Regions from separate parts of the Lactiplantibacillus brownii genome, predicted to be linked through region 2. Evidence: riboswitches for the same ligand, from Rfam matches in the RefSeq annotation. Region 2 holds a riboswitch; the other holds the start of a gene.
The links. A riboswitch is a leader RNA that binds a small molecule or an ion and turns the genes downstream of it on or off. The one in region 2 is predicted to bind thiamine pyrophosphate.
Positions count from the first base shown of each region.

Region 1 (6,166 bases), 150 kb from region 2:
AAAATCAACTGAATTTGTGATTGAAGCTTTATTTAAGAAATCAATTGGATCTTGGAAATCACTTGACCAAGCCAAGGTTGCAAAATCAAAATTACCTTTGCTTAACGTTGAGATTTCATTAGTCAATGGCACCGACTTTACATTAACCTTGACACCGGTGAGGTTCTTTTCAATTGCCGCCTGAATAAACTCGGCAACAGACTTATTCACATCATTATCATTCGTTAATAATTGTAACGTCAGCTTGTGCTTGCCTAGACTGGCCTGCGCCTTTTGCCAGTATTGTTTGGCTTTGGTTGGACTATAAGAATATAAATTGCCGGTATCGGTATTGAAATCTTGACCAGTACTTGGATTCTTAGTATTTCCCGTTGGCACTAATGACGTCGCTGGCGTTGAGCCATCTTTCAAAACATCTTTCACAAGTGAGTTACGGTTCAAAGCATAGCTGACCGCTCGCCGTAGATCAGCATTCTTAGTTGCGGTGCGTTTATTATTCCAAGGCATAAAGTAGAGCTGATTGAGCTTAGTAATCGTTAAATCGTGCTTCAAGGCACCTCGTTTGGCACTCGCAACTTGAGTCCCAGTAATTTGTGTGACTTGAACGGCATTACTTTCAAATAAGTTCTGGGCGGTACTATTTGTTTTAACCGTTTCAACTTTCACATTTTTGATGGCAACATCGGCATGATCATAATAATAGGGATTCTTGACATACTTCCAAGTATCGCCGGTACCATCCCAACCCTTCAAAACATACGGGCCATTCGACAATGTCTTGGCGGCTGAAGTACCATATTTATTCCCATATTTTTCGGTAAAGCTTTGACTTAAAGGATAAATTTCGGTGGCTAAACGGTAATTGAAATAAGGGACCTTTTGAGTCAAGGTTAATTGCAATTTATACTTACCTAAAGCCTTAGCACCCAACGTTTTAACTGATTTTTTACCCGCTGTAATTGCTGTTGCATTTTGGATTTCGGCCACATGTCCCACTTCTTGCGACTTGGTCTTAGGATCAACCTGCCGTCGTAATGAATAAACAAAGTCAGCTGCGGTGACTTTTTGACCATTGGACCACTTCGCATTGTGCCGGAGGGTAAAAGTATAAGTCTTACCACCGTTCGTCGGCTTCACAATTTTTGTGGCAATCGCAGGCACAACTTTACCCTTTTGAGTCGTTGTGTAGAGTCCTTCCATAAACTGGGCAATAGCCGCCTGACTGGCAATATCGTCAGCTTTATTAGGATTAGCCGTCGCAATCGCTTGTGATGCCGTCACCGTTAATGTTTTATTCTTAGCTTGCGACCCGGTCTGATTCCCACAGCTTGCTAACATTAAGCCTAAAGTAATCAAGCCTAACCCACTGAGCCATTTTTTGGTTGTTTTCATTCACTATCCCCGTCAATCCTTAATCTGATTAGTTTCCGCAATAAATTTGGCAAACAAGCGCGCCATAACTGGTGTAACTTGCTGCATTTCTTCTGGATGCCATTGCACGGCCAGTCGTAATCCACCTGCATCCGCTTCGATTGCTTCGACCACGTCGTCTGGCGCAGTCGCCACAACTCGAAAACCAGGGGCAATTTTGTGTAACGCTTGGTGATGGAAAGAATTTACTGCCAATTTTGTTTGACCTAAGAAATGTGCTAATTTTGACTCAGCCGTAACCGTTACATGGTGCATCCCATAAGCTGGTAATTGTGCTTGTAAATGTTTGATTGTCCCTTGCCCCGCTGGCATATAAGACAGATCCTGGTAAATGGTCCCACCGTAGCAAGCGTTCAAAATTTGAATGCCCCGGCAGATTCCCAAAATCGGCTTGTGGGCCGCATGTACTGCCTTGATCAACGCAATTTCATAAGCATCGCGTTTAGGATCGATACCACCTAACTTTTCCAATGGTTCTTCCCCATAAGTCAATGGATCAACATCTTGACCACCGCAAAGCAACAGCCCATCAATTAGACCAACATACCGTTCGATAGTTTCTTTATCCTGCGTGACCGGCAAGATTAACGGCATCCCACCGTTATCCGTAATTGATCGTAAATAGACCTGATTGACATAATCCCGTTGACGCCCAGGAAACATTTCACTATCTACTGCTAATGTTCCTGGCGCTACCCCAATAATTGGCTTTGTCATTAATAACAACCTCTTTCTTTTTTATCCCATAAAAAAAACCTGCATGTAATCACTACATACAGGGACGATTGGTTTCGTGGTACCACCCTGAGTTTGTGGCTTAATAGCCACCTCAATGACACTAATCAGTGTCTGGATGATAACGAATCCACACGCGTTAGCCGCTCACACGACTAATCAACTACTCCAAGCCCATCTTCAGTCGAATTAGGAAGCTACCCTCACACTGTCGGTAGTCGCTAATCTTCATCCTTCAACCTACTCTGCTCTTCAACATATAATTTATTGAATTAAAACAAAATGGCTATTTGATTAATTAAAGATTAAGTTTAATTGGTGTGAAAGTCAACTGATAAGTTGATTCTGATTTGTTAGCAGCTCCATGATAGTCGTTAACTATTCATACCTACTCACAAATAGTTTTTAAATATTTCCCGGGAAATATTTAAATCACACCCACGCTTGTAACATTTTTTGAACGGTTGCGGTCATGTCTGGGCTTTGTGTTAATAGTGAGATGACCGCTGCCCCACTCGCACCCGTTTCCGCAATCTTTCCCAGTTGCGATTCAGTAATGCCACCGATAGCCACAATTGGTGTCTGCGCAAGTTGAACCAAATTGGTCAATCCCGGCAAGCCAATCACCGGATCAGCATCTGCTTTTGAAGTTGTTGGAAATACCGGCCCACTCCCTAAGTAAGCCAAACCAGACAACTGATTGGCTGCCAAAACTTCTGCAGGGGTCGAACAAGATAGGCCGACAAACATCTTACCTGCAACTTGGGCCAAGACTTGCCGAATTTGCTGATCGCGCTGTCCAACATGAATCCCATCCGCTTTCAAAGCCAGCGCTAACTCGACATCATCATCCACAATGAACGGCACCTGGTACGTGGCACAAAGTCGGTGCAATTGTTGCCCCAATTGTAAGCGTTCCGTAGCCGTTAACCGACTGATTCCCTTGTCGCGAAATTGAAAAGCTGTAATTCCCGCTCGTAATCCAGCCTCAAGAATTTCTACTAAGCCACGATTTCCCACATCTTGGGAGCCACAAACAAAGTATGCCCGTAACTGTTCCGCCGAAAATTCAATTGTCATATTGTTGAACCTCATCACTTGGTGCCACCCAATGATTTAACGGACCGTGACCATGACCAACTTGAATCGTTTGTTTTATTGCCGCGGTCACATAAGCTTTAGCCGTGTGAATGGCAGTTGCCATCGGAACCCCTTTAGCAAGTTCAGCCGTTAAGCAAGCTGATAATGTGTCTCCCGTCCCATGGGTCCGAACCGTGTCAACCCGCGGAGCCGCCAGCCAAAACGCTTGGCCATCCGCCAAGCAAACAAAATCAGCTGCCGTGCTGGCATTAGACTCATGGCCGCCCTTGATAATGACATTTTTAGCACCGAGTTGTTGCAAGGCGTGACCAGCGACAACCATCCCTGCCGCATCATGGATGACCAGTCCCGTTAAACGTTCAGCTTCGGGCAAATTGGGGGTAACAACCGTTGCTAAGGGTAATAGGTCTGTGCGTACAGTTTCGATTGCATCATCCGCTAACAAGGCAGCACCACCCTTAGCAATCATCACTGGATCAACAATCAGTGGGCCAAAATCATATTGCTGTAATGCCCTAGCAACTAATTTGACATGTGTCGCATCCGCTAGCATTCCTGTTTTACAAGCCCGAATTTTAAAATCAGCCGCCAACGACGCGAATTGTTCATTAATCAGTTTTGCTGGCAACGCCATAAAGTCTTGGACACCTAACGTGTTTTGCGCCGTAACCGCAACTACCACGGCGGTCCCAAAAACGTGTCGGGCTTGCATTGTTTTTAAATCAGCCATGATACCCGCACCACCACCGCTGTCCGTGCCGGCAATCGTCAATACTTCTGGAAATTCATTCATTATTTCAACCTTCTTCGCTAACTGATTGAAGCGAGCCGTTTAACTTCCTCAATCGTAATTAAATGCAATTTATCCAATAACTCAAATGCAAAAGTCCCTGGTCGATCGGCGGTCATTTGTTTGACCACCAATTGACCTGTCACTGCCAACACTAGGCAGGCAGTTTGAGCAGCTTCAAAATAATCATCACCACTGACTGCTGTAAATGCCGCAACTAAACTAGAAAGTAGATCACCAGAACCCACGTGCAATTGAAATAACGGTGTCCCGTTATGAACTTGGATCACTCGTTTTCCATCGGTTACAACATCGGTCGGGCCAGAAAGGACAACGACACAATGGTATTTCAGCGCACAAGTTTGGGCAATTTTAATCAAATCACCGTCCCCACTCCCAGCATCAATCCCCTTAGCCTGCCAGTCAATTCCAGCTAACGTGGCAATCTCCCCCGCATTGCCACGAATTACTGCAACTTTAAACGTTTCAAGCAACCTTTGAGCGACATCATGGCGATAGGTACTGGCTCCAACTGCCACTGGATCTAGAACGATTGGCTTTTGCTGCTGATTTGCCAATTGACCCACAACCTTCATCTGTTCGACTTGTCGCTGAGTCAAAGTCCCCAAATTAAGACAGATTGCACCCGCAATTTTGACCATGTCTGGCGCCTCGATCGGTTCTGCCGACATGATTGGAGAAGCCCCAATGGCATTCAAACCGTTGGCAACATCTTGAACTGTCACAAAATTAGCAATATTGAAAACAATCGGGTTTTGTTCACGTAAGGTCGTTAATAAGTCTAAATTCAATTTTCTCTCCTCCATAAAAAAAGCCACCAATTCAACTTTTATTGAACCGGTGGTTGCCAAATTGCTTAGCATCGACACTTTCCCTACGCAAGTCTGGACTCACAGGTTCAAAGGGATCAGCAAGTTCATTGCCATCTCAGCCCATTCGTGGACACCCCTAGTGTTTATTTAAGTTACTGTTAGTGTAATAGTTGTAACCGCTACCGTCAACTACTCAACTGGACTAAAATAGCAGGTCTTGCCATTGATTAACCTAGTCAAACTTTGCTATGATTAAGTCGTAATAACATTCAGTTAATTCTAAAAACATTATTATTAGAATTAACTAACACTGTCCATCAAGGTGACATTATCCTAGATGATGCAATTGATGACTTCAAAATGAGGAGTGGGAGAATTTGATTAATCCAAATGGTGCCATTCATCGTGGCTGGAATCGCCGGGTCGTTACAGGTAAAACTTTAGCCGAATGCGACGAACGCCTCGTCACTTATTTAAATGATCAAGATTACGGTTCTGGTGAATTTGTCGTTTTACATGAAAACGATGGTTCTAATCAAAACACGGGTTATGATTTACCCGATGGCGACAACTGTTATATTAGCTTTTTAATTTATAACAGCCGTCTTTAACATTTCATAAGGTCCAGCTGAGTCTAATCACTCGGCTGGATTTCGTTTATTAAAATAATTTTGCTTCTGGATCAAACAATTTTTTGAAATGAGCTGCTAATGCCGCACTCCCAAACTTTAAAGCATAGCCTTGATGTGCCTTTCCAAGCAATTCCTCGTAATCATACCAAACGGTTTGTTCATCAATAATAATTGTGTTTAAAACCGTCGCCCCCACTTGGACTCTGACACCTGTCTTTACCAATTGCTGATAACGCAACGGCATGGCCGCTTGAAGGTTAGCGGTGATGACCACCGTGATTGTCGCCGGATTAAGTTGCTGTATAAATTTTAAAATTGGTTGTGTTAAAGACACTACGCCAATCATTGACTGCCCCTTTGCAGCCTTAATTGCCTGCACTAACTGTTGATAACCGTTCTGACCACGATAGATTGCGACAACTTGTTGGGGATTATCCACTACTAGTTGATAATCTAATTCTCGATAAGTTCGTAATCGTTTCTGATACATTCGCGCCAACATAGGTACAAACAAATCAACATAGTCATAAACTCGCAAGTCAGTCTTATGAGCCAAATTTCGATTTAGACGTCCTAAGTATTGCTCAACGTTCCCCTTCCAAGAAACTGGCATCGCTAGTAACAACGTATCAATCGATTGGATA
Region 1 is NZ_JAVCWF010000001.1:91,885-98,050, reverse strand. Features, by position in the region: gene RA086_RS00380 (peptide ABC transporter substrate-binding protein) at 1-1,392, opposite strand, end outside; gene RA086_RS00375 (gamma-glutamyl-gamma-aminobutyrate hydrolase family protein) at 1,405-2,148, opposite strand; gene thiE (thiamine phosphate synthase) at 2,599-3,246, opposite strand; gene thiD (bifunctional hydroxymethylpyrimidine kinase/phosphomethylpyrimidine kinase) at 3,236-4,060, opposite strand; gene thiM (hydroxyethylthiazole kinase) at 4,078-4,869, opposite strand; TPP riboswitch at 4,932-5,038, opposite strand; gene RA086_RS00355 (hypothetical protein) at 5,268-5,501, shown strand; gene RA086_RS00350 (DEAD/DEAH box helicase family protein) at 5,551-6,166, opposite strand, start outside.
Region 1: another riboswitch for thiamine pyrophosphate. It lies ahead of thiM (hydroxyethylthiazole kinase); the one in region 2 lies ahead of RA086_RS00970 (ECF transporter S component).

Region 2 (6,166 bases):
CCTCCCTTGAAGCTTGGCATCACTGCCCAACTTCAGGGCTTTTTCATCGCTAACAAAAAAGATTGACCAGCTACAGCCAATCTTTATTACTAGAATTCTTGATAAACAGCCGGATCTTGATTATTCAAACGACCCGTGGCCGAACTTAGCCCATTGATTGTGGTCATATCCGCCGCCGAAATTTCAAAGTCAAATAAGTCAAGATTGCCTAGCTGACGGCTTGGCGTTGAAGACTTTGGAATTGGCAAGGTCCCCAACTGAAGTTCCCAGCGCAGAATCAATTGACCAACATTCTTACCATATTGAGTTGCCAGTTGTTTCAACGTTTCATTCTTTAACATCTCACTCGCACGACCTAGTGGGCTCCAATCTTGCGTCAAGATGTCATGCGCGGCGTCGTAGTCACGTTGTTCCTGTTGATTAAAGTATGGATGGAGTTCAACTTGGTTAATGACCGGCATCACACCCGTTTCCTTTTTCAAGCGATCCAAATGAGCCGGTAAAAAGTTAGAAACGCCAATTGAACGGACTAAGCCAAACTTTTGCGCTTCAATCAACGCTTGCCAAGCTTCAACGTAATGATCTTCTTTGGGGTTCGGCCAATGAATCAAGTATAAATCGTAATAATCCAGTCCAGCACGATACAGCGATTCTTGAATCGTTGCGATGGCTTCATGATAAGTCTGATGACGGCCGGGTAATTTAGAAGAAATCAACAGTTCAGAACGGGGGACTGACGACCGTCGAACCGCTTCACCAACAGCGCCTTCATTTTCATAATTAAACGCCGTATCTAATAACCGATAACCGCGATCAATCGCTGAATCAATCACATCAACACCATGCGCACCATTTAATTTATAGGTCCCAAAACCAACTTTGGGTAAAGTTAACCCATCTCGTAAGGTATAAGTTTCCAACAAAAATTCCTCCTTAACTCGTTTCTTCATTCTAAAGGTTCAACGATCTGCCAAAGCATCTCGAATCGCCGTTTCAAAAGTTTGCGGCCGTGTCGTGGGGGCAAAACGCTGTAAGACTTGCCCGTCACGACCAATTAAGAATTTCGTGAAATTCCATTTAATGCGACCATGACCCGCAGCTTGTTTCAAGTAAGCAAATAACGGATCAGCAGCTTCCCCATTGACCATCACACGCTTAGTCATTGGAAAGGTCACCCCGTAATGCCGCTGACAATAATCCTGCGTCTCAGCATCATCCGCTTTTTCTTGATGAAATTGATTTGAAGGTAATCCTAAGATGACCAGGCCTTCACTTTGATACTTTTGATAAAGGGTTTCTAAGCCTTTAAACTGGGGCGCTAACCCACAATTGCTCGCCGTGTTGACGATTAACAAAACTTGCCCACGATATTCGGCTAGGTCTAAGTCGGCGCCACTCATTTCAGTTTCTTTAAAATCGTAAATTGTTGTCATGATTTTCCCCTCCAATCCGTTAAAAAATTAATCTGCGAGGTTTACTAACTTAAGTAAAGCACAAAATCATGATTTTCCAATGAACTTTGCTCACTAGGCAAAATTGTTAATTGCGTTGCACCCTGAATTCGTTTACACTGAAACTAATCATTCATAGCAACTGGGGTGCCATTCGGCTGAGATAATACCCATTGAACCTGATCTGGATAATGCCAGCGCAAGGGAGCAATGCTTATTTGGAGAACCATCAAACAGACTTTAGCCGGTCATCACTTAGTTGTCAAAACTAGTGATGACCGTTTTTTGTCGCACGGTGGCATGAATGATAACAACTTTGGGAGGTTTTTTGATTATGAAATGGGCAAAAGCATGGCGATTAAGTGACATTATCTTAATCGCGTTAATTGGGATTTTCTTTGGTGCGATCTTTATGGGGACTAACTACGTTTACGACGTTCTAACCGCCGCCCTCGCACCCGTCGGTTTATCGGGGCTCGCTAATGAGATTTTATTGGGGCTCTGGTGTATGCCAGGGATGTTGGCTGGCTATCTCTTACGTTTAAAGGGTTCTGCCACATTGGGCGAATTGCTTGCTGCCACCGTTGAAATGTTTTTCGGGGGTCAATGGGGCATTTCAACTTTAATTTCTGGTGTGACCCAAGGTTTCGGTGCCGAACTTGGCTACATCGTCACCCGTTACAAACACTATGATTGGCTGGGTTTAACCGCTTCGGCATTCACGACCACGATCATTACTTTTGGTTGGGACCTCGCTCGTAATGGCTACTTCAAACTACAATTATGGCTACTGATCTTATACTTCGTGGTGCGCTTCTGTTCAATGTTCTTGTTTGGCGGCGTTCTGACCCGTTTAATCACAAATATGTTGGACCGAAGTCACGTCTTGAAGTTCACACACACGAACTAGAATCGAGGAATCGTTATGGCGAACATTGCGCTGGAAAATCTATCTTACACGTACCCGGAGGCGCAAGCGCCAACCTTGAATCACGTTAACCTAACGTTTAAAACGCACCAATTTACATTGCTCACTGGTCCTTCAGGTACGGGTAAATCAACGCTACTCAAGTTAATGACTGGCCTAATGCCGTTGCCAAATGCACAAGGCGTTATCCGCTACGACGGACAGGATCTCGCCTCAATTGCACCCACTGAGCGTGCTAACCAAGTCGCTTTAATGTTTCAAAATCCAAATCAACAATTTGCCATGGATACCGTTGAAAACGAGCTGATCTTTGCGTTAGAGAATCAGCAAGTTGCGCCTGCAGCGATTGATAGCAAAATTACGACAGCCCTTAATTTCGTTGGCATTAGCGCGCTGCGGCAACGTCAGCTCAACCACTTATCCGGTGGGGAAAAACAAAAAGTGGCCCTCGCAGTAATCGTTGCCATGGATAGTGATGTCATCTTATTAGATGAACCTTTCGCCAGCGTCGATCCCGCAGCCAGAGCAAGTTTATTGAAACGACTCGTTCAGTTGCGCGACCAAGCAGGTAAAACTATTATTTTAGCAGATCATGATTTAACGGACTACGCGACGTTGGTCGATCAAGTCGTTCAGATTACCCCAACGCGGCAATTAACCACGCTACCAACTGCCGATTGGCCAGCACTATTTGCGGCCTTTGCACGGGCTAATCAACCGGATCAACTGTGGCCGCTACCGACCAATCAGGACCAACCACTATTTCACTTACAACAAGTAGCGTTAGAACAAGGCCGCCATCAACTGTTACAGCCAACTGATCTGACACTATGGTTACATCGGAATACCTTAATTACTGGGCCTAATGGTAGTGGTAAATCGACCTTATTTGAAAGTCTCGTTCGTCTAACCAGCTATACCGGACAGATTACTTATTTAGGTGATGACATTCAGCGACTTCGCCGCAAACGCTATGCCCGTCAAGTAGCGCTATTATTTCAAGACGCTGAGACGCAATTCTTAACGATTACCGTTGCCGAAGAACTGGCGCAAAGTCAGAAATATGCCTACGGAAATTATTTTACATCCGCACGCATTACCGCGGCAATGCAGCAGCTGAACCTCGTTGGTCACGAAGATCAAGTCATTTATACCTTGAGCGAGGGGCAAAAAAAGAAGCTGCAAATTCTACTGATGCTAATCATGCAATCACCAGTCCTACTGATGGATGAACCATTAAAGGGATTGGATTTGAAATCGGTACAAGCGCTGGTGGCACTCTTACAGAACACCATCGCGGTCACGCAGCAATCGCTTGTTATCATTAGTCATCAATTGACTGGATTAACACCACTCATTGATTATCATTTGCGCTTTGATCACCATCAATTGCAATACCGGGGGGCGCTCAGATGAATCCCAGTATCAAACTCTTATTGTTATTCGTGATTGCGCTCGAAATTTCTTTTAGCCTAGTGATTAGTTTGAACGTCGCTTTAGTCGGCCTCGCCATTATTTATTTGCTGGCGCATCGCATCAAGTTACGAACGATTGGCTGGCTGTTAATTGTGCCCCTCTTACCCGCTATTGGTCTTTGGAGTACCCAATACATTAATGGTAGCGGCGATAAAACACTCATGGCTTGGGTCTTATTTACACGAATCTATGCTTTTGTGTTTACGGGTGCCACTTTTACGTTAACGACCAATATTTTGCAACTGGCCGACTCCCTGGAACAAAACTGGCATTTACCTGCCAAGTTCGCTTATGGTGTCTTAGCTGCCTACAATTTGGTACCTAAGATTCAACATGAGGTACAAATCATTCGCGCAGCTGGCTTGATGCGCGGGCAGCAACTTTCTTTCTGGTCGCCCAAACTGTATTTCAAAGCCGTTTTAGTTTCCATTAATTGGTCACAGAATTTAGCACAGGCAATGATCTCGCATGGCTTTGTTGAAGATGCTCCCCGCACACACTACCGTCACTGTGTCTTACGTTGGCAGGATTGGGCCATTTTCATCATTGGGCTAATTCTCATGCAACTCGGAATCTTCGTCATTCCTTGGCATTAAGCGGGGCAGCGCTCGCCTTAATACGGGTCTGACAAAAATAGATTGATAGCCACTCAACTTTTGAGTAGTTATCAATCTATTTTATTATCCAAAATCAGCCAAGTCGTCCTAATCCAATTTTGAACACTTTTATTTTTTTGCCGCCTCAATTTGGTCACGCAACTTTTGAATATCAGCCGTAGATGCTTCGGGGTCAGCCATCAATTGGTCATACTTAAATTGTAGTAAGGGTAAATCAGATGGGGCGCTAGCCTTCACTGCCACTTGATCAGGATCAACTAAGTGTTGTTGTTTAAAAGCTAAAGTTCGTGTCGTCACTTGTTGCCGAAAAACCACATCATGGGAAACAAAGATAATCGTGCCCGGATAGTTTTGTAAATAGTCCGCCAACGCATCTAAGGCATCCACGTCCAAGTAATTCGTGGGCTCATCTAGCATCAAAACATTATAGGCGCCCACTAAGATACAAACCAACTGTAACTTAACCAATTCACCACCGCTTAATCCTGCGACAGCTTGCTCGTAAAATCTTGCCGGCAAGCCTAGCGCACCCATAATATTACGGATCGTTTGGTCCGGCAATTGACTAGCCGCACGCACAGTCTGCCAAACAGTCAGGTGACCCTCTAACGCAGTCATGTCCTGCTTGAAGACCCCAATTTTAGCCGATGGTGAGACTGATAACCCGGGATGACCGGTCAAGATAGCAGTCAATAAAGTGGTTTTACCACAACCGTTTGGACCCGTTAAAGCGACACGGTCACCAGGCTTAATTTGAAAGCTGGTTTGTTTGAGTAGCGTTTCATCATATTCATGTAGCGTTAAATCACTAGCTGAGACAACTGTTTTCCCAGTAAAAGCTGGAAAATCGGTCGCAACTAGTTTAAACCCAACTTGGGTAAAAGGTTTAGTAACGGTCGCTTCACGAGCGGCCCGCGTCATCAAATTCTTCGCTGTCCGATCCATCTTAGCAGCGGTGGCCTCACGAAGCGACTTAGAATTTGACCGTTCACTAGCCGTCATGCGCCGGTTGCCTTTCCGAATACGCTGAGCTTTTTCTTTGCGCGCTTGCATCGCCAATTTCAAATCATGTTCGTGCCGATTTTGGCGTGTATAAGCCGCCTGCTGCGTGGCGATCGTTTGTGCCTTTTGCGCCATGTATGCCGCATAATTGCCAGCATATGCTGTAAAGACTTGATGACTCACTGCCCAAGTCTGTGTTGTGACTGCGTTCAATAGTTGACGATCATGTGAGATCAATAATAGTAACCCGTGATACTGACGCAATTTTTTAATCAGCCAAGCTTGGTGAGGTTCATCCAAATTTGATGAGGGTTCGTCTAAAATTAAAATTTCAGGGCGCCCACTAAGTGCCTCACGAACACGTGCCATCATCGCTTGCCCACCGCTTCGGTCTTCAGTTGGCGCAATCTGCGTCACATAAGTTACTGGTGCGTCCACCAATCGTTGACCGGTGTAGTCTTGGTCAGCACCTGTTAACAGATGTGCTAATGTCGATTTGCCAGCACCATTCCGGCCAACAATGCCAATATGATCGCGCCCAGTCGCTAATAGTTGCGGAATGGTAAATAACAGTCGGCCATTAATTAGTTTTTCAATATTTGATAATTTTATTTCAGTCATTCAAAATTCCCCCTTAGGTTCAGGGATTAAAGCTATGCACAAAAAAACGCTCTCGATTAGAGACCGCTGGC
Region 2 is NZ_JAVCWF010000001.1:239,036-245,201, reverse strand. Features, by position in the region: gene RA086_RS00980 (aldo/keto reductase) at 90-950, opposite strand; gene RA086_RS00975 (glutathione peroxidase) at 960-1,433, opposite strand; TPP riboswitch at 1,585-1,677, shown strand; gene RA086_RS00970 (ECF transporter S component) at 1,786-2,361, shown strand; gene RA086_RS00965 (ABC transporter ATP-binding protein) at 2,377-3,795, shown strand; gene RA086_RS00960 (energy-coupling factor transporter transmembrane component T family protein) at 3,792-4,451, shown strand; gene RA086_RS00955 (ATP-binding cassette domain-containing protein) at 4,581-6,095, opposite strand.